DNA from 3 places in the Streptomyces sp. NPDC005438 genome. Region 3 is predicted to be linked to each of the others. Evidence: riboswitches for the same ligand, from Rfam matches in the RefSeq annotation. Region 3 holds a riboswitch; each other region holds the start of a gene.

What was found. Region 3 has a riboswitch for cyclic di-AMP ahead of ABZT14_RS02575 (NlpC/P60 family protein). Riboswitches for the same ligand answer to the same signal wherever they lie in the genome.
Region 1: another riboswitch for cyclic di-AMP. It lies ahead of ABZT14_RS24900 (M23 family metallopeptidase); the one in region 3 lies ahead of ABZT14_RS02575 (NlpC/P60 family protein).
Region 2: another riboswitch for cyclic di-AMP. It lies ahead of ABZT14_RS10395 (M23 family metallopeptidase); the one in region 3 lies ahead of ABZT14_RS02575 (NlpC/P60 family protein).

What each region holds. Positions count from the first base shown of each region.
Region 1 is NZ_JBEXEP010000016.1:86,638-94,551, forward strand. It holds gene ABZT14_RS24885 (DNA topoisomerase IV subunit A) at 1-1,148, opposite strand, end outside; gene ABZT14_RS24890 (pitrilysin family protein) at 1,400-2,731, shown strand; gene ABZT14_RS24895 (pitrilysin family protein) at 2,728-4,116, shown strand; cyclic di-AMP (ydaO/yuaA leader) riboswitch at 4,356-4,548, shown strand; gene ABZT14_RS24900 (M23 family metallopeptidase) at 4,621-5,496, shown strand; gene ABZT14_RS24905 (HPr family phosphocarrier protein) at 6,043-6,324, opposite strand; gene ABZT14_RS24910 (GNAT family N-acetyltransferase) at 6,708-7,914, shown strand, end outside.
Region 2 is NZ_JBEXEP010000004.1:15,385-23,298, reverse strand. It holds gene ABZT14_RS10400 (PP2C family protein-serine/threonine phosphatase) at 1-1,098, shown strand, start outside; cyclic di-AMP (ydaO/yuaA leader) riboswitch at 1,346-1,523, shown strand; gene ABZT14_RS10395 (M23 family metallopeptidase) at 1,536-2,663, shown strand; gene ABZT14_RS10390 (hypothetical protein) at 2,988-3,347, shown strand; gene ABZT14_RS10385 (hypothetical protein) at 3,626-3,859, opposite strand; gene ABZT14_RS10380 (PrsW family intramembrane metalloprotease) at 4,048-5,739, opposite strand; gene ABZT14_RS10375 (phosphatidylinositol-specific phospholipase C) at 5,976-6,947, shown strand; gene trmB (tRNA (guanosine(46)-N7)-methyltransferase TrmB) at 7,070-7,825, opposite strand.
Region 3 is NZ_JBEXEP010000001.1:606,320-614,233, forward strand. It holds gene ABZT14_RS02545 (GMC family oxidoreductase) at 1-255, shown strand, start outside; gene ABZT14_RS02550 (chorismate mutase) at 850-1,137, opposite strand; gene guaA (glutamine-hydrolyzing GMP synthase) at 1,595-3,184, shown strand; gene ABZT14_RS02560 (DUF3060 domain-containing protein) at 3,278-3,988, opposite strand; gene ABZT14_RS02565 (helix-turn-helix transcriptional regulator) at 5,019-5,264, shown strand; gene ABZT14_RS02570 (hypothetical protein) at 5,261-5,812, shown strand; cyclic di-AMP (ydaO/yuaA leader) riboswitch at 5,984-6,137, shown strand; gene ABZT14_RS02575 (NlpC/P60 family protein) at 6,144-7,244, shown strand; gene ABZT14_RS02580 (hypothetical protein) at 7,345-7,701, opposite strand; gene ABZT14_RS02585 (hypothetical protein) at 7,813-7,914, opposite strand, start outside.

The DNA.
Region 1 (7,914 bases), on a different contig from region 3:
TTGGTGCGACGGAACTCGCTGCGCCGGCGCACCACTTCGAAGCGGTGGTCGACGTAGACCTCCAGCAGCTCCTTCAGGCCCAGGGTCAGTGGCTGGCCGTCGACCAGGGCCACGTTGTTGATCCCGAAGGACTCCTCCATGGGGGTCAGCTTGTACAGCTGCTCCAGCACGGCCTCGGGGTGGAAGCCGTTCTTCAGCTCGATCACCAGCCGGAGCCCGTGCTCGCGGTCGGTGAGGTCCTTGACGTCGGCGATCCCCTGGAGCTTCTTGGCGTTCACCAGGTCCTTGATCTTGGAGATGACCTTCTCCGGGCCCACGGTGAAGGGGAGTTCGGTCACCACGATGCCCTTGCGGCGGGCCGTCACGGCCTCCACCGTCGCGGTGGCCCGGATCTTGAAGGTGCCCCGCCCCTTGGCGTAGGCGTCCTTGATGCCGGACAGCCCCACGATCCGACCCCCGGTGGGCAGGTCGGGACCGGGGACGTGGCGCATCAGCGTCTCCAGGTCGGCGCCCGGGTGCTTGATGAGGTGCCGTGCGGCGGCGATGACCTCGCCGAGGTTGTGCGGGGGCATGTTGGTGGCCATGCCGACCGCGATGCCCGAGGAGCCGTTCACCAGGAGGTTGGGGTACGCCGAGGGGAGGGCGACCGGTTCCTGTTCGCTGCCGTCGTAGTTCGGGGCGAAGTCGACGGTGTCCTCGTCGATGGACTCCGCCATGAGTCCGGCGGCGGGGGCGGAGCGGCACTCGGTGTACCGCATCGCCGCGGGCGGGTCGTCGTTGCCCAGGGAGCCGAAGTTGCCGTGTCCGTCGACCAGGGGCACCCGCATGGTGAACGACTGCGCCATACGCACCAGGGCGTCGTAGATCGCGCTGTCGCCGTGCGGGTGCAGCTTGCCCATCACCTCGCCCACGACGCGGGCGCACTTGACGTAGTTGCGGTCGGGGCGCAGACCCATCTCGTGCATCTGGTAGAGGATGCGGCGCTGCACGGGCTTCATGCCGTCGCGGGCGTCCGGCAGCGCGCGGGAGTAGATGACCGAGTAGGCGTACTCCAGGAAGGATCCCTGCATCTCGTCGACGACGTCGATGTCGAGGATGCGTTCCTCGAAGTCGTCCCCGGGTGGGGTCTTCGTACTACGGGGGGCCATCGCGGACGGGGCTCCTTCGTGCTGGGGTGGACACGTCCCCGCTCGCGGCGGGGCCGTACTGCTGGACTGCTGGGGCACCATTGTGGCCCGGGGCGCCGACAGCCGTGCCATCGACCTGTGTCGGGGCGTTCGAACCGGCCGACGCCACCCGATGGTGGCGTGTACGGTACGGGAACTTCCCACCCTGTCCCCGGGGTTGCCTAGAGTGAAGCAACCGATCCCACCGACCCGTACGAAGGGAATCCCTGCCCATGGGTGACACTGCCGCGCCCCCCAGCGAGGGGCTGACCGCGACCGAGCACCGACTGGCCAACGGCCTGCGGGTGGTGCTCTCTGAGGACCACCTCACCCCGGTCGCCGCGGTGTGCCTGTGGTACGACGTGGGCTCCCGCCACGAGGTGCGGGGCCGCACCGGCCTGGCCCACCTGTTCGAGCACCTGATGTTCCAGGGCTCCGCCCAGGTGCCGGGCAACGGCCACTTCGAGTGGGTGCAGGGTGCCGGCGGCTCGCTGAACGGCACCACCAGCTTCGAGCGCACCAACTACTTCGAGACCATGCCGACCCACGAGTTGGAGCTGGCCCTCTGGCTGGAGGCCGACCGCATGGGCTCGCTGCTGGACGCCCTGGACGAGGAGTCCATGGAGAACCAGCGTGACGTGGTGAAGAACGAGCGCCGTCAGCGGTACGACAACGTCCCCTACGGCACCGCCTTCGAGCGGCTGACCGCCATGGTGTTCCCCGAGGGCCACCCCTACCACCACACCCCCATCGGCTCGATGGCCGACCTGGACGCGGCGTCCCTGGAGGACGCCCGCCAGTTCTTCCGTACCTACTACGCCCCCAACAACGCGGTGCTCTCCGTGGTCGGCGACATCGACCCCGAGCAGACCCTGGCCTGGGTCGAGAAGTACTTCGGCTCCATCCCCGGGCACGACGGCAAGCAGGCCCCCAGGGACGGTTCGCTGCCGGAGCTGATCGGCGAGGAGAAGCGGCAGGTGCTGGAGGAGGACGTGCCAGCGCGCGCCCTGATGTCCTGCTACCGCCTCCCCCCTGACGGCACCCGTGAGTGTGACGCCGCCGACGTCGCCGTCACCGTCCTCGGCGGAGGCGAGTCCTCGCGGCTGCACAACCGCCTGGTGCGGCGCGACCGTACGGCGGTCACCGCCGGGATCGGCCTGCTGCGTCTGGCCGGCGCCCCCTCCATGGGCTGGCTGGACGTCAAGACCTCCGGCGACGCGGAGATCTCCCAGATCGAGGCCGCCGTGGACGAGGAGTTGGCCCGGTTCGCGGAGGAGGGGCCGACCCCGGAGGAGATGGAGCGCGCCCAGGCGCAACTGGAGCGGGAGTGGCTGGACCGGCTGGCCACCGTGGGTGGGCGCGCCGACGAACTCTGCCGTTACGCCGTCCTGTTCGGTGACCCGCAGCTGGCCCTCACCGCGGTGGACCGGGTGCTGGACGTGACCGCCGAGGAGGTCCGGGTGGCCGCCGCCAGGCTGCGCCCCGACAACCGCGCCGTGCTGGTGTACGAACCGGTGGAGCAGCCCGCCGAGACCGAGGACGACCAGGAAGGTGCCCAGCAGTGACCGAGGCGAAGTCCACCATGGAGTTCCACCCGCGTCCGGCGGGGGGAGAGCCGAGGCCCTGGGCCTTCCCGGCACCTGACCGCGGTCAACTCCCCAACGGCCTCACGGTGTTGACCTGCCATCGGCCCGGCCAGAAGGTCGTGGCGGTCGACGTCAACCTCGCCGTGCCGCTCCACGAGGAGCCGGAGGGGCTGGACGGTCTGTCGACCATCATGGCCCGGGCTTTGACGGAGGGCACCGACAAGTACGACGCCGAGGAGTTCGCCGCCGAACTGGAGCGTTGTGGCGCCACCCTGGACACCGACGCCGACCATCCGGGCGTCCGCGTGGCCCTGGAGGTTCCCGCCTCCCGGCTCTCCAAGGCGCTGGACCTGTTGGCCGACGCCCTGCGCGCGCCCGCCTTCCCGGAGGGGGAGGTGGAGCGGCTGGTGCGCAACCGACTGGACGAGATCCCCCACGAGTTGGCGAACCCCGCGCGTCGGGCGGCCAAGGAGCTGTTCCGGGAGCTGTTCCCGGTCGGTGACCGGATCTCCCGGCCGCGCCAGGGCACCGAGGAGACGGTCGAGCGGATCAACGCCACCGCGGTGCGCGCCTTCTACCAGGCCCATGTGCGGCCCTCCACGGCCACCGTGGTGGTGGTCGGCGACCTGACCGGAGTGGACCTCGACGCCGAACTGACCCGCACTCTGGGGCAGTGGACGGGCTCCGAGGCCAAGCCGGTGGAGCTGCCCGCGATCACGGCGGACGACCGGGGGCGGGTCGTGGTGGTGGACCGCCCGGGCGCGGTGCAGACCCAGCTGATGATCGGTCGGATCGGTGCCGACCGGCACGACCGGGTCTGGCCCGCCCAGGTGTTGGGCACCTACTGCCTGGGCGGCACCCTCACCTCCCGGCTGGACCGGGTGCTGCGTGAGGAGAAGGGCTACACCTACGGCGTGCGGGCCTTCGGCCAGGTGCTGTACTCCACGCCCGACCAGGGCGGCGCCGCCCTGATGGGCATCAGCGGCTCGGTGGCCACCGATGTGACCGGTCCCGCGCTGGCCGACCTCCGCCAGGTGCTCGTCACCCTGGCCGAGGAAGGGCTGACCGAGGAGGAGCGGGACACCGCCGTACGCAACCTCGTCGGTGTGGCTCCCCTGAGGTACGAGACGGCCAGTGCCGTCAGTTCCACCCTCGCGGACCAGGTGGAGCAGCACCTCCCCGACGACTTCCAGGCCCAGCTGTACGCCAGGCTCGCCGAGACCGGCACCGTGGAGGCCACCGCCGCGGTGGTCAACGCCTTCCCGGTGGACCGGTTGGTGACGGTTCTGGTGGGCGACGCGGAGCAGATCGTCGAGCCGGTGAAGTCCCTGGGCTGGGGCGAGGTGAAGGTGGTCAGCGGCTGATCCGGTCGAGGCTGACGAGACGTTTGCCGAGGTCAGCGGCGTGAGAGTGAGCTGACCCCGGAGAAGAACCCCTGGTGCGATCCAAGGCACCAGGGGTTCTTTATGTCTGCTTTGAAGGTCTTTGTCGGGCCTCCCGTGTGGCCTGCGTGACAAAAGCCCGGATCTGTTTGCCGATTCTCAGATGTCCCCTTTAGCGTCGTTCGCGTTGTCCGTCAGAAGTGACCGCAGGACGCGGCCGACGGCAGCGATCGCCGAGTCCCCGAGGTGTCGACCTGGGGAGCCGGGGACCCAACCGCCTGAGTCCCGCCGAGGGCCAGGGGGGCTGACTGAGGCCCCTGGGGTGAATCGGAACATCCTCCGTCGAGGTGCCCGTAGGAGACCTTCCTGCTCCGAACCCGACAGCTAACCCGGTAGGCGAGAAGGAGGGAAAGGAGCACGCCGCTCATGGCGTTCAGCCGTCTTGTTGAACAGTGCCGCCACAAGGTCACTACCCAACGTAAGCAGATGATGATTGTCGGTGGCAGCGCTCTCGCGGGGGTCGGGCTGGTGACCGGTATCGCCACCGCCTCGGTGAGCGACGAGGGGCAGTCCAGGTCGGCCACGGGTTCCGGCGCGGTCGACCGGCCCCTGTCCGGTTCGCTGGACGACCAGGCCGAGACCCAGCGTGAGGAGGCCGGGGGCAAGGGAGGCAGCGCGTCCGGCGAGGGGAAGGACACCGGCCGCAAGGACGGTGCCGAGGACTCGCACCAGAAGCGCGGCGACGCCGACGCCGGCGGGAAGAAGCCCGGGAAGCCCGAGGACTCCGGGAAGAAGCAGCAGGAGAAGAAGGCCGCCGAGAAGGCGCAGAAGGCCGAGGCGGAGAAGAAGGCCAAGGAGAAGGCCGACAAGGAGAAGGCCGACAAGGAGAAGGCGGACAAGGAGCGGAAGCAGAAGGCCGACCGTTCCCAGCGCTCCAAGCCGGCCCCCAAGCCCAAGGGCTGGGTCTCCCCGATCGACGGCGGCAAGGTGACCACCCCCTACAAGAGCGGTGGCGCCCTGTGGTCGTCCGGCAAGCACAGCGGGATCGACTTCGCGGCCGGCACCGGTACCAAGGTGCGGTCGGTGTCCGCCGGGACCGTGGTGGTGGCCGGCGACGGCGGCGCCTACGGCAACAACATCGTGGTCCGCCACAACGACGGGACCTTCACCCAGTACGGGCACCTGTCGAAGTTCAGTGTCTCGCTGGGCCAGTCCGTGAAGGCCGGACAGCAGATAGCCCTCTCCGGTTCCACCGGTAACTCCACCGGTCCGCACCTGCACTTCGAGGCCCGGACCACCCCCAACTACGGATCGGACATGGACCCGGTCAACTACCTGCGCCAGCACGAGGTGCACGTCTGAGCAGGGAGTACCGAACGGGCCGGCCCGCACTGCCGGACCGGGTCACCCACCCCACGGTGACCCGGCTCCGCGCAGTCAGCCGATGACCAACGAGGTCGGTCCGACCGCTCACCCCGAGGTCCCCGGAACCCGCTCGTTCCGGGGACCTCCCCTCGGTCGTACCGCGTGTTCGCGCTCGTGCGGGGCACCGAGCCGTCCCCGGACGGGCCCCCGCTCGTCAGGCCGGCCGGCTGCCGAAGGGGTACGGCCCTCCCGGCCGTATCCCTTCGGGGCGTTCCGTGCTGGTGCCCCGCCTCACCCCGGGGCCCCACCTCGGGGGCGCTGCCATGGAACGGGGCGCCACGCGAGTCCCGTAACACTCCGGGGCTCCACCAGGGGTGACCGGTGGGCTGACGCCTCGGCCCCGGGAACCCCGGCCGAGCCGAGGTTCACCACCGCGAGCCCGCCCGGGTCGGCCCGGGACGAGCCGGAACCGTACCGGGGTCGTCGCCGGTCAACGACCGGGCGGAGGCGGCGGGTTGGCGGACGCGGTGTCGGGGTGCCGGATCAGTCGGGCGCCGGCAGTTCGTCCAGCCCCCGCGAGACCAGCTGCGCCATCCGGTCCAGGGCCTGTTCGGCCCCCTCACCCTCGGCCGCCAGCACGATGGCCTGCCCGTGTTCGGCCCCCAGGGCCAGCACTCCCAGCATGGAGGCGGCGTTCACCGGGTCGCCGCCCTCCTTCCTGACGGTCACCGGAACTCCCACCCCGGCAGCCGCGCGGCAGAACACCGCCGCCGGGCGTGCGTGGAGTCCGTCCGGCCAACCGATGGTGACCTGGCGCTCTGCCATGGTGGTGCCCTTCCCTGTGGTGGCGTTGTCCGGGCCAGCTTGGCACGTCTCCCGAGGTGGGGACGTACCGCGTACCACCTGGCGGACACCCGGTCCCCAGCAGGGCGGACCGGCGCCCTCCGCAACCTCCCGGCGCGGAACGACCAGACCAGACCGGTCCGGGCTACCGCGAGGCCCCGGTCTCCCCGGGAGGGCCTCGCCCCCAGCCAGCCGTCCACCGGGGGAAGGGCGAACCGGCCCTCTCCGTACCGCCCCGGTGCCACCAGGCCGGTCCAGGCTCAGGGGCCCAGGGACGGCCGACCCCCTCGGCACGGGGCGGCGGGGTCTCCTCGTGAGGCGGGCGCGCACCCCTGTCACCGCCCGGCCCGCTCTACCCTGGGGCCATGGACACGCCCGTGGATCGCGCCTACCCCACCCACTGGGAAGCCGACGTGGTGCTGAGGGACGGTGGTACGGCCCGTATCCGCCCCATCACACCGGACGACGCCAAGCGACTGGTCGACTTCTACGAACAGGTCTCGGACGAGTCCAAGTACTTCCGCTTCTTCGCCCCCTACCCACGGTTGTCGGACCGCGACGTCCACCGCTTCACCCACCACGACTACGTGGACCGGGTCGGCCTGGCGGTGACCGTCGGAGGGGAGTTCATCGCCACGGTCCGCTACGACCGCATCGACGAGCGGGGCCTGCCCGCCTCCGCCCCGGCGGACATGGCCGAGGTGGCCTTCCTGGTGCAGGACGCCCACCAGGGCAGGGGAGTGGCGTCCACCCTGCTGGAACACATCGCGGCGGTGGCCAGGGAACGCGGTATCCGACGGTTCGTCGCCGAACTGCTGCCCGCCAACCGCAAGATGGCCAAGGTGTTCACCGACGCCGGCTACTCCCAGCAACGCAGCTTCGAGGACGGCTCCCTCCACCTCACCCTCGCCCTGGAACCCACCGAGAAGTCGCTGGCGGTCATGCACGGCCGTGAGCAGCGGGCCGAGGCCCGGTCGGTACACCGGCTGCTGGCACCCGGCTCGGTCGCCGTGGTGGGGGCCCGCCGTACGCCGGACGGTGCCGGCCGGACCGTACTGGAGAGCCTGCGCACCTCCCACTTCACCGGTCGGGTCTACGCGGTCAACCACCGGCTGCCCGAGGGCGAGGAACCGGCCCACCTGGGAGGGTTCCCCGCCTACCGCTCGGTGCGTGAGGTACCCGAACCGGTGGACCTGGTCGTCCTGGCCGTGCCCGCGGCCCGGGTGCCCGAACTGGTCGCCGAGTGCGGGGAGTGCGGGGTGTCCGGGCTGGTCATCCTGGCGGCCGACTTCGACCGGGACGAGCAGCGCCAACTGGTCCACCAGGCAAGGGCCCTGGGGATGCGCATCATCGGCCCCAACGCCTTCGGGCTGATCAACAACGCCGAGGACGTCCGCCTCAACGCCACCCTCTCCCCACGCGCCCCCGCACTGGGCCGGGTCGGCCTGTTCACCCAGTCGGGAGCGATCGGCATCGCGCTGCTGGAGGGGCTGCACCGGCGGGGTGCCGGGCTGTCCAGCTTCGTGTCCGCCGGCAACCGGGCCGACGTCTCCGGCAACGACGTGCTCCAGT
Region 2 (7,914 bases), on a different contig from region 3:
GGGGTGCTGATCGGACTGGCCACCCCGGCCGGGCTCACCATCTCCCCCCTGTTCGCGGCGGCCTCCATGGTCGCCGCCTCCGTACTGTCGGTACGGGCCACCGCCCTGACCGGACTGGCGGCGGTGATCGCCGAGGGCGCCCTGGTGCTGGGCCTGGACGAGAACAACGCCCCCGCCCAGGGACCGATGCAGACCGCCACCGTGGCCACCGTCGCCGGACTCGCGGTGGTGTTCAACGTGCTGCTGAGGCGCAGCGGCGAGGAGCTGGCCTCGGCCCGGGACATCGCGGAGGCCGCCCAGCTGGCCGTACTGCCGGTGCCCGCCGACCGGGTCGCGGGGCTGCGGGTGGCCGCCCGCTACCAGGGGGCCCAGTCCGGGGCGTCCATCGGCGGTGACCTGTACGCGGTGCAGGACACCCCGCACGGGGTGCGGATGATCGTGGGGGACGTACGGGGCAAGGGGCTGGACGCGGTCGAGTCGGTGACCATCGTGCTGGGCGCCTTCCGGGAGGCGGCCGAGCAGGAGGACAGCCTGGAGGAGGTGGCCTCCCGGCTGGAGCGGGCCATGCGGAGGGAGGCCGCGCGACGTGGGCCGGGGGACGACGGGGAGACGTTCACCACCGCCGTACTCGCCGAGGTGCGCCCCTCCCAGCCGTTCACGCTGCGGCTGCTGAACCGGGGTCACCCGCCTCCGCTGATGCTGTACCAGGGCGAGACCCGGTTCCTCCGTCCCTCCCAGGCCGCGCTGCCGCTGGGCATGGACGAGTTGGGGCAGTGGCCCGACCAGTGCGACACCTTCGACTTCCCCGAGGGCGCGACCCTGCTGCTGTACACCGACGGCATCTCCGAGGCGCGGGACGCCAACGGGGTCTTCTTCGAGCCCGCGGTACGGCTGCGGGGCCACCACTACCGGTACCCGGACGAGCTGCTGGACGAGGTGGTCCGCGCGGTGGCCGAGCACACCGGGGGCAAGGCGGCGGACGACGCCGCGCTGCTGGCGGTCGCCCGGGAGGACTCCACGGTTCCCGAGGAGGTCACCGCGCGGGAGAGCCCCGCGATCGCGGAGGACTCCGCGCGGGTGGACGGGGCCGAGCCGTGACCGGTGTGACGGTCGGGGCGGCCGTGAGGGTTGTGGTAGTGGGAGCTGCCGGGGTGGTCGGGGTGGGAGTCACTCTCGGTGCCACGGGGTTCTGAGAACACCGAAACCTGCCCGGCTTTGCCCTCGGCTGACCGATAAGCGTCCGGGGCCCGGGGCCCAATTCCCCTACCCCGCTTGGAATCTGAGCCGCGGGTCTATTAACGTTCGATAACGCAGTGCGGTCGTCACCGCCGTCACCAGACGGCGCCGCGCGCCAACGCCGAATCCCCTCGGGGCGTCGCCACCAGCGTCACCTCACCATGGGGGAACCGGGGAACCACATCACCTTGGGGTGAATCGGGCAACTCCCGCCCAGGAGAGGCCCGTAGGAGACCTTCCTGCTCCGAACCCGTCAGCTAACCCGGTAGGCGTGAGGGAAGGAAAGGAGAACGCCACTCGTGGCGTCCAACAGGTATGCCCCCGAGGCCGGTTACGGCCCCGCTGGCCCCTCCGCCCACCTCCCGTACGACCCGTACGGCATGGAGGAGAGCGACCCCCACGGTTCCCCGGACCCCGCGCCCTACCAGGCGTACGGCCCCCGCATCGAGACCGACGAACCCGAGTGGAACCCCACCGCCGAGTCGGTGCGGCCGGTACGCGGCCGGCACCGGGTGGTGCGGCAGCGCGGCGGCATGGCCCGCAGCGGCGCGGTGCTCGGCGTCGGCATGATCGCGGCCGTGGGCGCCGGAGGCATGGCGACCGCCCAGGACAAGTCACCCACCGCCGTCACCATGCCCGACCTGGGCTCCACGGTCGACAAGGTGTCCGCCGAACTGCCGGCGGCCAAGGAACTCCCCGGTGTGGGCGAGCTGTTGGCCGACGACGGGGCCGACCGTACGGTCAACGCCGCCCCGCTGACCCAGGCCGGGCTCACCCAGGACGACTCCCGCAACGGACAGACCAACGCGGGTGAGGCGCTGCGGCACCGCATCCTCGCCCAGGCCGAGCAGCAGCGCGGCCAGGCCGAACAGGCCGCCGCCGACGAGGCGGCCAGCGAGGCCGCCCGCCAGGCCGCCGCCAAGGCCGCCGAGGACGCGGAGAAGGAGCGGAAGGCCGAGGCCGAGAAGAAGCGCAAGGCGGCCGAGGAGAAGAAGCGGAAGGCGGAGGAGAAGCGTCGGGCCGAGCTGGCCAAGCAGTACACCGTGCCGCTCTCCTCGTACCAGCTCACCTCCGGTTTCGGCGACTCCGGCGGCATGTGGCAGAGCAACCACACCGGCCAGGACTTCGCCGCCCCCACCGGCACCCCGGTGAAGGCGGTGCACAGCGGCACCATCAAGGAGGCCGGCTGGGCCGGGAGTTACGGCTACCGCATCGTGCTGGAGCTGGACGACGGCACCGAGATCTGGTTCTGCCACCTGTCCTCGATGAGCCGCACCAGCGGCAAGGTCACCACCGGCGACGTGATCGGCCGGGTGGGCTCCACCGGGAACTCCTCCGGCCCGCACCTGCACGTCGAGGTCCGGCCCGGCGGGGGCGACGCCATCGACCCGCTGGCCTGGCTGCGCGGCAAGGGCCAGCAGGTCTGACCCCGCACCACCACCCCGCTCGGCCCTGACCGGCCCCACCTCGGGTCGGTCGACCGTACCGGCACCCGGTGTGCCGGTACGCCGAGGAGGGTACGAGGTGCGACGGCGCCCCCTGGCCGGGCGCCCACCCGGGCCCGCTTCCGCGCGGCCCCGCGAAACCCGGTGGCCCAGACGTACCCCCCGACGTCTGGGCCACCGTCCTTTTCCCGGACGGCCCCCGGGGTGTGCGGGTCGGATGCCGGACGGGTGCCCACCGAGCCGGGCCTTCCCCGGGGACGGCGCCGTAGACCTGGGGCACGCCGGGTGGGAGCTGGGGGTGCCCCCATGCGTGTGGTCAAGGTGGTGGGTCAGGACGGCGGCATGAGGACCTGGTTCCGCGCCTACTACCAGGACGAGGGTCTGTGGCTGTACTTCGAGACCGATGACGAGGGCTGGGCGGCGCGTCAGGTCGAGGTCAGGGAGCGGGACTCACGGCCGGTGACAGCGGCTTCCCTGGCGGAGGTCGTGGACCTGCGTGACCATGCCGATCTCGCGGCGATGGGGCGCTATGAACGGCGGTACGGCGTTCTCGCCGAAGGCCCCACGGACGGCTGGTGGGACCTGCCCCGTACATCGGAGATCTCCGAGGAGGAGTTCGAGCGGTGGTGGACCAGAGCACGGCAGGCTCTCGGCGACTCATCCTGACCTGACCGGCCGCGGATCGGAGAAGGTGCCGTGGGGAGCACGGCCGAAGAGGCCGTCGGCCCCTCGTCGTGCGAGGCGGAGCGGGGCCTGGGCAAGGCCTGGGCGGGGTGCCTGCCCCGTCCACCTGGTCGGGGGCCGGGTGTGGAGGCGGTACCGCACCTACGGGGTACCGGCGGGGGTGGCCGGCCGTGAGGGACGGCAGGGCGGGGCGAGCGGCGGGTGGCCGACGCCACGGGTGGGCCGACGAGCCCGGGGAGCGGTCGGGGCGCCGTCCGGGGTCAGTGGCTGGGCGGCCACACCGCCCACAGGTCGCCCTCGTCGGTGACCCGTTGGCCGGGGTAGGCCGCGCGCAGCCGTTGGCGTACCGCGTCCGCCTCCTGGGGCGGCAGGCCCTCCACCTCGCCGTGGACCAGCACCGCGCCGCCGAGCCGGGAGGCCCACACGTTCCGTCCGTGGAAGGCGTCCTCGACGAGCAGCTGGTCGGGGACGAGCCAGCTGTCGTTTGTTTCCATGACACGTTGCACAAGCGGCATTCCGTCAGCACCCCCGGGGTCGGTGAATTGTCTGAGCAAACCTCAACCAGCCGCAGAATCAAGGGAATTGGCGTACTGGTTCGCATTCGATGAACGCTTTGCTTCCGAATGCGCGAGCCACTGTATGCGTTTGCTCTAGGGAATGCAACGGGGGTTCGAGGGAACGGTCAGACCTCCCGCTCCGGGCGGTCGGCGCCCGGGGCGGAGCCGTTCGGACCGGCGGGGGACCCCGGTGGCGGACGGTCGGGCATCGGTGGCCACCCTGGTCGCCGGCCGTGGGGGCCTGGCCGGTGACCGGGCCCCGACGGCCATACCCACCCGGAGGTCGGGCGCCATCCACCGGGCGCCGGACCCGTGGGCGCCCCCACTCCGGGGAGCGCCCCCGGAAGCGCCCAGGTGCCCGAGGGGGGCCACGGGGGTGCCGCGTACGGGGTGGCCGGAGGACCGGGGGCGGCCCAGCCGCCCCCGTACGGCGGGGGATGGGTGGCGGGGGAGAGGGCGTAGGGGGTGGCCTGGCCCCAGGGAGCCAGGGCGATCCCCGGCGGGGGGAACAGGCGGGCCGCGTGAGCGGTGGCCGGACCGCCCACCCCGTGCCGGCGCCACATGTCGTGGAGCAACTCCCCCTCCCGCGCGGGGAAGTCCGGTTCCGGCACCCCTCGGGCCATCCGGTCCCGTAGCAGGGCGAGCGCGGTGGCGTACCGCTGGTACGCGGCGACCTCCCGCGCCCCCGCCGGGCCCAGCGTCTGTCGGGCGTGACTCCGGGCCAGCGAGCGGGCGCCCGCCACGGACAGGCCCCAGGGCTCCAGCGGCCCCAGCCAGCCGGCCGCCGCGTAGAGCGGCAACACCGCCCGTACGGTGCGCAGTTGCCGGCGCCGGGTCCACAGCGCCCACCAGACCAGCAGGGCCAGCAGGGGCGTCATCACGGTCCCGTACACCGCGAGGAACCCCAGCCCGCTGGCGGTGCCGTTCCACAGCGAGTGCAGCGCCATGGCGACGAGCAGCCCCAGTACGGGCGCGGCCGTACGGGCCTGCCGGCGGTCGGCGGGGGCGGCGGCCAGCAGCCCGAGGCCGATGCCGGTGGCCGCCGCGAACAGCGGGTGGGCGAAGGGGGACAGGCAGATCCGTACGAAGAAGGTGACCGCCGTCGCCTGGCCGCCGCCCATCGTCTGGTCGCCGTCGTAGGCCATGCCCAGGTAGAGGATGTTCTCGGTGAAGGCGAAGCCGGTGGCGCAGATGCCGGCCGCCGCCAGACCGGCCAGTGGTCCGGTGAACTGCCGTGGGCGCACCAGGTACAGCAGCGCCACCGGTACCGCCTTGACCAGCTCCTCCACCACCGGGGCCACCAGGGTGGAGCCGAGGGAGTCCACCTCGGCGGGGGAGTAGCGCTCCCCCAGCCACAGGCTGGCCGAGGTGTTGGCGACCATCGCCACCAGGGTCGCGCCACACGCCCCCCAGGCGAAGGCGAAACCGTGCTGCCGCCAGGGCACCGGGTCCAGGGCGCTGACCCAGCGGAAGCCGGCGACCAGCAGGGGCACCGGCAGCAGGGACAGCAGCAGCCCGACCACCAGGCCCTCGGTGCCGGTCTGTTCCCGTACCTGCCCCAGGATCACCACCCCGCACAGGGCCAGCACCCCCACCAGGGCGGCCAGCCGTACCGGCCCGCGCCGACGGTGCCACCAGGTGGGTGTCGGGGAGGGGTGGCCCCAGTGCCCCGGGGGCGGCGGGTATCCGGGCTCGCCGGGCAACCCCGGCGCCCGCCCGTCGGGGTCCGGGGCGTACGGGCTCGGGGCGTACGGGTCCGGGGCCGCCGCCTGGGCGGGGTCGCCGTGGGGGCCGCCCCCCGTCGCCTCGGAACGCACCCTTCGACGGTAGCCGTGCGGCCACCGTCCCGGCATCCTCAGTGACCGTCCGGGCACCGAGCACGCCCGAACGCTGACCGGACCGTCATCGCGGGGCATGTACCCATACCACCGCACCCGTCCGTGGAGTACCTTCTGCGCGAAGTGCGCGCCGGGGCCGGACAGTTGGCGGTCGCGGCGCCACCCCCTGGGCGGAGAGCCCCGGGAGGAACCCCCCACGAAGAACGGAGACCCCCGTGCGAGACGACTCGGTGCCCCTCGGCCAGCGGAGGACGACCAGACGCGGTGTACTGCGCGGGGCCGTGGGCGCGGCGCTCGGCCTCACCCTCGCCGGAGGCGCCCTCACCTCCGGCGCCGTCGCGGCACCCCGGAAGCCGGCCCTGGCTCTGGGCCCCAAGGACTGGATGGCCGCGCTGCCCGACTCCCGGGGCATCGACGACCTGGTGATCCCGGGCACGCACAACAGCTGCGCCACGGTCGGCGGCCCCTTCGACACCGCCAAGTGCCAGGAACTGTCCCTGCCGGAGCTGCTGGACCTCGGCGTGCGGTACCTGGACATCCGGTGCCGCCCCATCGACGGGGCCTTCACCATCCACCACGGCGCCGTCTACCAGAAGAAGAACTTCCACGACGTGCTCTCCGACTGCCGTACCTTCCTCACCGCCAACCCCGGGGAGACGGTGCTGATGTCGGTGAAGAAGGAGCACTCGGACGCCTCCGACGAGGAGTTCGCGAGCATCTTCAACGACCTGTACATGGACCAGGAGGGGTTCGATGACCTGGTGTACCGGGAGTCCGACGGAATCCCCACGCTGGGAGACGTACGCGGCAAGGTGGTGCTGATCGCCAGGCAGCCGGACATCGGCGGCCTGGACTGGGGCGACACGGGACTGCTCTCCGTACAGGACGACTACCAGCTCCCGGTCGCCGAGAAGTGGGCCCGGGTGCAGGAACACCTGGACGGGGCGGCCGAGGAGGGTGAGGGCGCCTCCCGGCTGTGGCTGAACTACGTGAGCACCACCACCGGGGAACCCATCCCCCTGCCGAGCCGGTACGCCGAGGAACTCAACCCGATGGTCGAGGAGCGGCTGCGGGGCGAGTACGACGCGGGCGAGCACCCCCTGTACGGGGCGGTGATCCTGGACTTCGCGGGTACGGCGGCCCCCGGACTGCCCGAGGCGATCTACCAGCTCAACGCGGCCGGCTGACCCCGCGCGGTGGAGCCGGACCGGTCACGGCTCCACCCCGGGCAGGGCGGCCGGCCGGGGGGTCGGTCCCGGGCGGGCGGTGCGCCGCCCGACGGTCCGAACGGCGCGCGCCCCGTGGGCCGTTACGCCGACGGGGCCTCGCCGGTGGGCCCGGTCACCCGACGGAACAGCAGGTCACGGACCCGGTGCCCCTTGTCCAGACCCTGCCCCTCGAAGCGGGTCAGGGGGCGGGAGGCGGGCCGGGGGGCGAAACCGCCACCCGGCACGGTGTTCTCGAACGCCGGATGCGCTTCGAGCACCTCCAGCATCCACTCCGCGTACGGCTCCCAGTCGGTGGCGCAGTGCAGCAGCGCGCCCTCCCGCAGGGCCGGCGCCGCCACGTCCAGGAACGCCGACTGGAGGAGCCGCCGCTTGTGGTGCCGCTTCTTGGGCCAGGGGTCGGGGAAGTAGATCCGCATCCCGGCCAGTGACCCGGGGGCCAGCATGGTTCGCAGCAGGATGACGGCGTCCCCGTTGGCCACCCGTACGTTGTCCAGCCCGTACTCCTCGGCCAGCCGCAACAGGTTGCCCTGGCCGGGGGTGTGCACGTCCACGGCGAGGATGCCGGTGTTCGCGTCGTCGGCGGCCATCCGCGCGGTGGCCTCGCCCATCCCGAAACCGATCTCCAGCACCACCGGCAGCGCCGGGTCACCGAACAGGTCGCCCAGGTCCAGCCGGCGCTGTCCGTCGACCTCCACGCCCCAGCGCGGCCACAGCCGCTCCAGCGCGGCGCGCTGCGCGGCGGTGACCCGGCTACGGCGGGGCTGGAAGCTGCGGATGACGCGCTCGTGGTGGGAGCCGACGGGGTCGGCGGCCGGGCCGGTGCCGCCGGGGAACATCCGGGACCGGTCCCGGTCGTCCGCCTCACCGGGCGCCGGTCGGGATTCGCTGGGCTGAGGGTTCATGGACACAGTGCCGCGAGTCTATG
Region 3 (7,914 bases):
TCCCTGTGGCCCAACAAGGGCGAGGAGGACCCCCGTCCCGCCCAGGGCGGCGACTACGTCGAGGTCGAGCCGGTGGCGCCCCGCAGCCCTGCCGTACCGGAGGACGCCTTCGGGGCGTACCGGGTCACGGTGCTGCCGGTGCCCGTGGTGCCGCGTCGGGCACCGGACGGGGAACCCACCACCGGGGCGGGCACCGCGAAGGAACCGAACTCGGAGGTCACGTCGGGGGGTTCAGCCACCGCCGAGCCGAACTGACCGGTCTGGTCCGCCGTACGAGGCGGGGGAGGCGGCGCCTGACGTCGCGTGAACCGGGTCGCCGTACGCGGAGGTACCGCGCTCCGAGTGGGGCGCGGTGACTCGGGGGGCCGTCCGGCGTCGCCGGCGCGCGGGGCCGGTGCTGTGCGGGGGGTCGCGATACGGGCCCCGTCCGGTACGGCCGGGGAACGGTCCGCGGAGCGGCCGGTCCGAGCGTCCCCGGAACCGGCCGCTGAGTCCTCGCCGCTGGCGAGGGAAGTGACCGGGCTGCTGTCCCCTGCCGACCGGTCACCGCACCGGGGCGCGGTCCCATGACGCGGTCGTGCCCACCGTCTCGGTGGCCCACGGGCGTCCCATCGCCTCGGTACTGTGATCCCAGCGACGCCGGGCGCCCGGCCATGCTGAGACACCGGGTCCAACGAAGGGCCCCAGCCCCGGTCACGCTCCGTACGGGTGACCGGCCGCGCGCCCATCCGCCCCTGGTCGGAGCCGAGGTCGACTCCCCGCCCGGGTGGACGGGATGGCGCACCCCGGAGCGGGGGGAGTGGGCGGGGTGGTCCACCCGCTCCCGTGCCCCGGCGGCTGCCATGAGGGTCAGACCCGGCCCCGGCACAGCTCCAGCAGGGTCATCGCCAGCGAGGTGCCCGGGCGGCCCAGCTCCTCGCGGTACCGGCGGAGGATCTCCATCTCCCGCGTCAGGTTCACCCGGCGTCCACCGTCCTGGACGCGGGCCCGTTGGATGTCGGCCGAGACGGCCATCCGTTCCCGTACCAGGGCGATGATCCGGGCGTCCAGGTCGTCGATGCTCCGCCGGCTGTCGGCGATGGCCGAGTCGGCCGACCGCTCGGGAGCCGGGGCGGGAGCGCTGGAGGTGTGTGTCACGGTTTCCCCTCGGGGCTCGGGCCCCGGGACCACGTCACCCGGCACACCACAGGCGCCCCGGGTACGGGACCCGGGGCGCCTGTCGGATGTCAGTGGCTCACTGAGCGCACCATCGCTCCAGCTGGCAGCCGGCCGGGCCGGTGCCATAGCTAAATCGAGGGGCGCGGGTGGTGAACACGCCCCCAGTATGCACCTCGTCGGAACCGCCGGGAGTCGCGGGTGTAATGCCGGGAGACCTACGTCAGGTCCTGGACCATCCGGCCGCCCCCGGGGAGGAGAGCCGGCCCGGTCCGACGGCACCCAGGGGGCTCCCACCGGCGCCGGAGCGGTGACCGTCGGCACCGGAAGGGCCGGAGGGCACCGGTAGAATCGCCAGCGTCCGCCCGTACTCCCGGGAGGGCCGGCCCGCACAGGTGCGGAGCAGCGCACGTCCCTCCCCTCCGCCGAAAGGCAGCCTGTGGCACCCACGCCCCCCGAAACCGGAGCATCCGCCGTCGTCCTGGTGGTCGACTTCGGCGCGCAGTACGCCCAGCTCATCGCCCGACGCGTACGCGAGGCCAGGGTCTACAGCGAGATCGTCCCCTCCACCACTCCGGTCGCCGAGATGCTGGCCCGTGAACCGGCGGCGATCATCCTCTCCGGGGGCCCCTCCTCGGTGTACGCCGACGGGGCGCCCCGTATCGACCGCGCGCTGTTCGAGGCCGGGGTCCCGGTCTTCGGGATGTGCTACGGCTTCCAGCTGATGGCCCAGGTGCTGGGCGGCACGGTGGACAACAACGGGGCCCGGGAGTACGGCCGCACCACGCTGACGGTGACCCGGGGCAGCTCCACCCTCTTCGAGGGCACCCCCGAGGAGCAGACGGTCTGGATGTCCCACGGTGACGCCTGCTCCGCCGCCCCCGAGGGCTTCACGGTCACGGCCGCCACGGACACCGTTCCGGTGGCCGCCTTCGAGGACGAGGAACGGTCGCTGTTCGGCGTCCAGTACCACCCCGAGGTGATGCACTCCACCCACGGCCAGCAGGTGTTGGAGCACTTCCTGTACCGGGGCGCGGGCATCACCCCCTCCTGGACCACCACCAGCGTGGTCGACGAGCAGGTGGCCGCGATCCGCGCCCAGGTCGGCGACAAGCGGGCCATCTGCGGGCTGTCCGGCGGAGTCGACTCGGCGGTGGCCGCCGCCCTGGTGAACAAGGCCATCGGCAGCCAGCTGACCTGCGTGTACGTCGACCACGGGCTGATGCGCAAGGGCGAGACCGAACAGGTCGAGAAGGACTTCGTCAACGCCACCGGGGTGCAGCTGAGGGTGGTGGACGCCCAGGAGCGGTTCCTCAACGCCCTGGCCGGGGTCTCCGACCCGGAGGAGAAGCGCAAGATCATCGGCCGGGAGTTCATCCGGGTCTTCGAGCAGGCCCAGGCCGAACTGGTCGTCGAGGCGGGTCAGGAGGGGGCGGACGTGGCCTTCCTGGTGCAGGGCACGCTCTACCCGGACATCGTGGAGTCCGGTGGCGGCTCCGGTACGGCCAACATCAAGTCCCACCACAACGTGGGCGGGCTGCCCGAGGACCTGGAGTTCGAGCTGGTCGAGCCGTTGCGCCAGCTGTTCAAGGACGAAGTGCGGCGCGTGGGCGAGGAGTTGGGCCTGCCCGAGGAGATCGTGCAGCGCCAGCCCTTCCCCGGGCCCGGACTGGGCATCCGCATCGTCGGGGAGGTCACCCGCGAGCGGCTGGACCTGCTGCGGGAGGCCGACGCCATCGCCCGCGAGGAGTTGACAGCGGCCGGACTGGACCGGGACATCTGGCAGTGCCCGGTGGTGCTGCTCGCCGACGTCCGCTCGGTCGGGGTCCAGGGGGACGGCCGTACTTACGGTCACCCGGTGGTCCTGCGCCCGGTCTCCTCCGAGGACGCGATGACCGCCGACTGGTCCCGTCTGCCGTACGACGTGCTGGAGCGGATCTCCACCCGGATCACCAACGAGGTCGCGGAGGTCAACCGGGTGGTGCTGGACGTCACCAGCAAGCCGCCGGGCACCATCGAGTGGGAGTGAACCTCCCCTCCCCGTGGGGGAGTAGCGGGGGTGGAGTCGTACCACCCCCGCGTCCGGGACCGTCGGCGGGCGGTCCGTACCGTCCGGTCCGGGTCAGTTCACCTTGTTACCGGTTCCCAGGTCGGTGACCTTGGGGGAGCCGGGGGCGGACAGCGTGTTCTGACTGCCGATGAGCCGTACCTCGGTGGTGTCCTGGTCGGCCGCGACGGTGTTGCCGGTCCCGATCACCGTGACCTTCTCGCAGCCCCGCACCGTGAGGGTGTTACGGGAGCCGGTGACGGTCAGGACCTGGTTGCCCTCGCACTCCACCTTCTCCCTGCGTTCGCTGCCGGCGACGAAGCGGTCGCCGGAGCCGGTGTCGCCGTCCTCCTGGCCCGTTCCGCCGTCCTCCTGGTCGGTCCCGCCCTTCACCCTGCCCTGGTTGACCCTGCTTCCGGCCCCGTTGAGGTTGACCTTCGGCTTCTTCCCGTCGAGGCCCTCCTCCCAGGTGACGGTGTTGCCGGCGCCCGTGACGTTGAGGGTGCCGACCTTCTGGACGTTCAGGGTGTTGCTCGCCCCGGTGACGTCGACCTTGGCGCACTCCCCGGTGAGCGTCACGCTGTTGGAGGCGCCGGACAGGCTGACCTCCCCGCCCGATCCGCAGTCCACGGTGCGACGCTCCGACGTTCCGTTGATCACGGTCCGCTCGCCCGACTTCCCGCCGTCGCCGGAGTCGGAGTCGGTCCCTTCGGGAGAGCAGGCGGCCAGGGCCAGCAGGGCGGTGACCAGCAGCAGGTGACGGGGCCTGGGGCTCGGGGCTTTCACGGGACTCCTCGGTGCGGCGTCTTCGGGGGACTTCTGGGGCTTCCGGGCTCTACGGATCGGACGGGAACGAGGGCACAGCCTTCCCTACCGACCTGCCCAGGGGAACCCCGGGTGGGCCAACCTAGTGGCTTTCACGGTGCCCAACAGCCTTGTGGGAACGGGGACTTGTAGGCCGGGTCACGGGGTGGTGGGCGGAGCCGTCGGGTGGGGTGCCACCTGCCGCCGGACGGGCGTGTGCCGGGGGGTGAGGACGCGTCAGGGATGCCCGACGGACGGTAAGTAAGGTTTCCCAACGGTTCCGTGGGGGCGGTGACTTGGGGCTCGCCTCGGGTTCCGTCGTGGAGGCGGGTGGGGGGTACGGGCCGGTGCCCTTCGCCGGTCGAGGGGGACAGGAAGGTTTCCTGACGGTTCCTCGTGCGGGATGCGCTCCCTCGTGTGAGGGAGGGGCTCGGCCCGTGGTGGCCGGCTCGCTCCGTACGAGGTTGCCGGCTCCTGGGCGCGGCCCCTTTCTCCGTACGTCTCCAGGAGTCTCTGTAGGGAAGGGGTTTCGGGAAGGGGGTACGGCGGAGGCTCCGGCCTCGCGACCTGTCCGACGCCGAGGGTCTGGATGCGGTCGCGGCCGTCAGGGGGTGCGGCATGGAGGGAGCGGCGGCACGCTCCCTGTGGGGCGCCCCTGGTGGTGAGCGGATCCCGTCGGACGGGGGTCGGCCGACGGCAGTGCTCCCACCCTTCGTTGGGGTCGACCGGTTCGAGGCGGGGCCACAAGGGGGGCGACCCGAGGGTGGCCCCGGCGCCCCGCCCCCGGGCGTCGCCGCGTACTTCCGGGTGCCCCGGGTCCCAGCCGGTCCGATGTCCGGTCGCCCCCTGGCCCGTACCCCGCCCCACTCCCAACGGGCTTGGTGGGCGGCGGAGTTGGGGGCCCTGGGCGCCCGGTCGGCCGAGGCTTCCGAGGGTCGCTTTGTTCGGTGGGTTCCTGTGAGGTCAGTCCCCGCTGTTGCGGTACCGCTGAGAAATGTAGTACTCCTTATACATGAGCGAGCAGGTGCACAACAGGCTGTCGGTGGTGAGGGCGGAGAGGAAGGTTTCCCGTCAGAAGCTGGCCGAGGCGGTTGGGGCCCATTACCAGACGATCGGCTACATCGAGCGCGGGCAGTACAACCCGAGTCTCGACCTGGCCCTGCGGATCGCCGCGTTCTTCGGCCTGCCGGTGGAGGCGTTGTTCTCCCTGAAACCGTTCACCCCCCTAACCGACGAGATCTACGGGAGGCAGACATGACCCGTCCCCACAACCCCGCCGCCGGAACGGGGCGCGAGCCCAGCCGCCGGGACCGGTGGACGCTGCGCACCATGAACCGCGAGGAGGGGCGGCACCTCCATGCCACCCGTACCCGCCGCACGACACTGGTGCTGGGGCACATCGCCGTGACCTCGTTGATGGCCGGCTCCGCCATCGCCATGTGCGCGCTCGGCGAACCCTGGTGGGCGCTGGCTCTGTTGCTGTCCCTGGTGATGTGGGTGCCGTTGACCGGGATGCTGAACTCGGCCACGCGGGGGCTGCTGGAACTGCGCCCCCACATGCTGGACGAGCGCCAACAGGCCGAGCGCGGCGTGGTGATGGCGCGGGCGTACCAGCTCACCCGCTGGGGGCTGCTGGTCGCCCTGGTGGGTTGCGTGGCCGCGCACGCCCTGGGCTCCTCGTTGCGGGAGCTGTCCGGGCCGATGGCGGCGCTGGGCTTCCTCCTGCTGGTGACCCACTTCCTGTCGCCGCTGTGGATCGCCGTACTGCGGGTGGAGGACGAGCCGTTGGGTGGGGACGAGGTGTAGGCGGTCGCGACGGGCCGAGCAACCCCCGCGGATGACCGGGGCGCTGGGGCCGGACGTGGGGTAACGATGAGATATCGGACGTATCGAGCCCCAGGCTTCACAGCAACCCCACTTCTTGGCTACCGTGCCCTGCCAGGCGACCCGTACCCCCAGTCGGCGAAGGCGTCGACACGGGTTGCCCCGTCGAGTCCGGTCTCACCGGAACCGGGGACCCACAGGCAACACCGGGGTGAATCAGGGGACATGCGACGCGTGTCCTCCGTAGGGCGACCTTCCGAAGCCCGAACCCGACAGCTAACCCGGTAGGCGGTCCACGGAAGGAGCCGCGACCTTGGCGTCGCATCGCAAACCCCGCGGCGGGATACTCGCCCACTCCCGCCGTCCGGCGGTCGGAGTCACCACCGTCGCCCTCGCCTCGGTCGGAATGCTGGCCCAGAGCGCCCAGGCCGCACCGAACGACAAGCCCTCCCTGGAGGAGGTCAAGGAGCGGGTCGACACCCTGTACCGGGAGGCCGGCACCGCCACCCAGAAGTACAACGCCAAGAAGGAGCAGACCGACCAGCAGCGCACCAAGGTCAACAAGCTGCTGGACAAGGCCGCTCAGCGCACCGAGAAGCTCAACGACGCCCGCCGCACCCTGGGGAACTACGCCACCGCGCAGTACCGCACCGGGGGTGTGTCCGGCACCGCCACCCTGCTGCTGACCCAGGATCCCCAGGGCTTCTTCAAGCAGTCCCACCTGCTGGACCGGATGACGGGCCGCCAGAAGGAGGCGGTCAAGGACTTCCAGGAGCAGCAGCGCCAGACCAACCGGCAGCGGGTGGAGGCCGGCAAGAGCCTGAAGTCCCTCAGCGAGAAGCAGGCCACCCTGCGCGAGGACAAGCAGACGGTCCAGGGCAAGCTGGCCGAGGCGCGCAAGCTGTTGTCCAAGCTGACCGCCGAGGAGAAGGCGCGGCTGGCGGCCATCGAGCGGAAGAAGCGCGAGGAGGCCCGCCGCAAGGCCGAACAGCGCGAGCGGGAGCGGGAGAAGGAACGGGAGAAGGAGCCCCCGCCGCAGGACGTGCCCGACGACGGCAGCTACTCCGCCAAGGCCCGCAAGGTCATCGACTTCGCCAAGAAGCAGCTGGGCAAGCCCTACGTCTGGGGTGCGACCGGCCCCAACTCCTACGACTGCTCAGGGCTCACCCTGGACGCCTGGTCCGAGGCCGGGGTGCAGCTGCCCCGTACGACCTGGGACCAGGTCGAGGTCGGGACCAAGGTGTCCAAGTCGTCGATGCTCCCGGGCGACCTGGTCTTCTTCTACGACGACATCAGCCATGTCGGGATCTATGTGGGCGGTGGGCAGATGATCCACGCGCCCAAGCCGGGTACCAACATCCGCTACGAGTCGATCGACTACATGCCCTTCCACAGCGCGGTGCGCCCGGCCTGAGGCGCCGGACCACACTTCACGGTCACGCCGGCGTCCCCGTTCGTCGCGGGGCGTCAGGCGTGACCGTGGTCGGGGCGCCGGGTGTTCGCCCGGTGTCGCCTCAGCTCGTCCACAGCACGGCCACGAAGATGTTCACCGTGGTCAGCGCGCCGATGGCGGTGAACAGGGGTGCGGGTACCCGCTCCTCGTCCCGCTGGAGGTAGACCAGCGCCATCACCACCACGAGCACGGCGGTCTTGATCCCGATCTTCAGGTTGTTGACCGGGTTGTCGTCGGCCTGGTTGAGGCCGACCAGGATCATTCCGGTCAGCAGCATCGTCAGCGCGCCGTGCCACATGCCGGGGGAGACCCGGGCCTCTCCGGGCCCGATGGCCTTCAACTGGAACAGGAACCCGCCCAGCAGCGCGGCGATCCCGATGATGTGCAGCCCGACGAACAGATGGATCAGTACGTCCATGGCCGCAGCCTAACCACCGGCCTCCGGGCACCCGTTCACCGAGGTCCCCCTCGGCCGAAGGCCCGGGGCCCGGTGCGTCCGCGAACCGGTCAGCCGTGGGGCCCCGCGAGGTCAGTCCCGGGCCCCCTGCCGGGGGTGCCCCGGCGCCTGCGGGGGCATCGGCGGATGGACCGGCCGGGGTGGCGCGTACGGGGGTGGTGTGGGCGCGCGCGG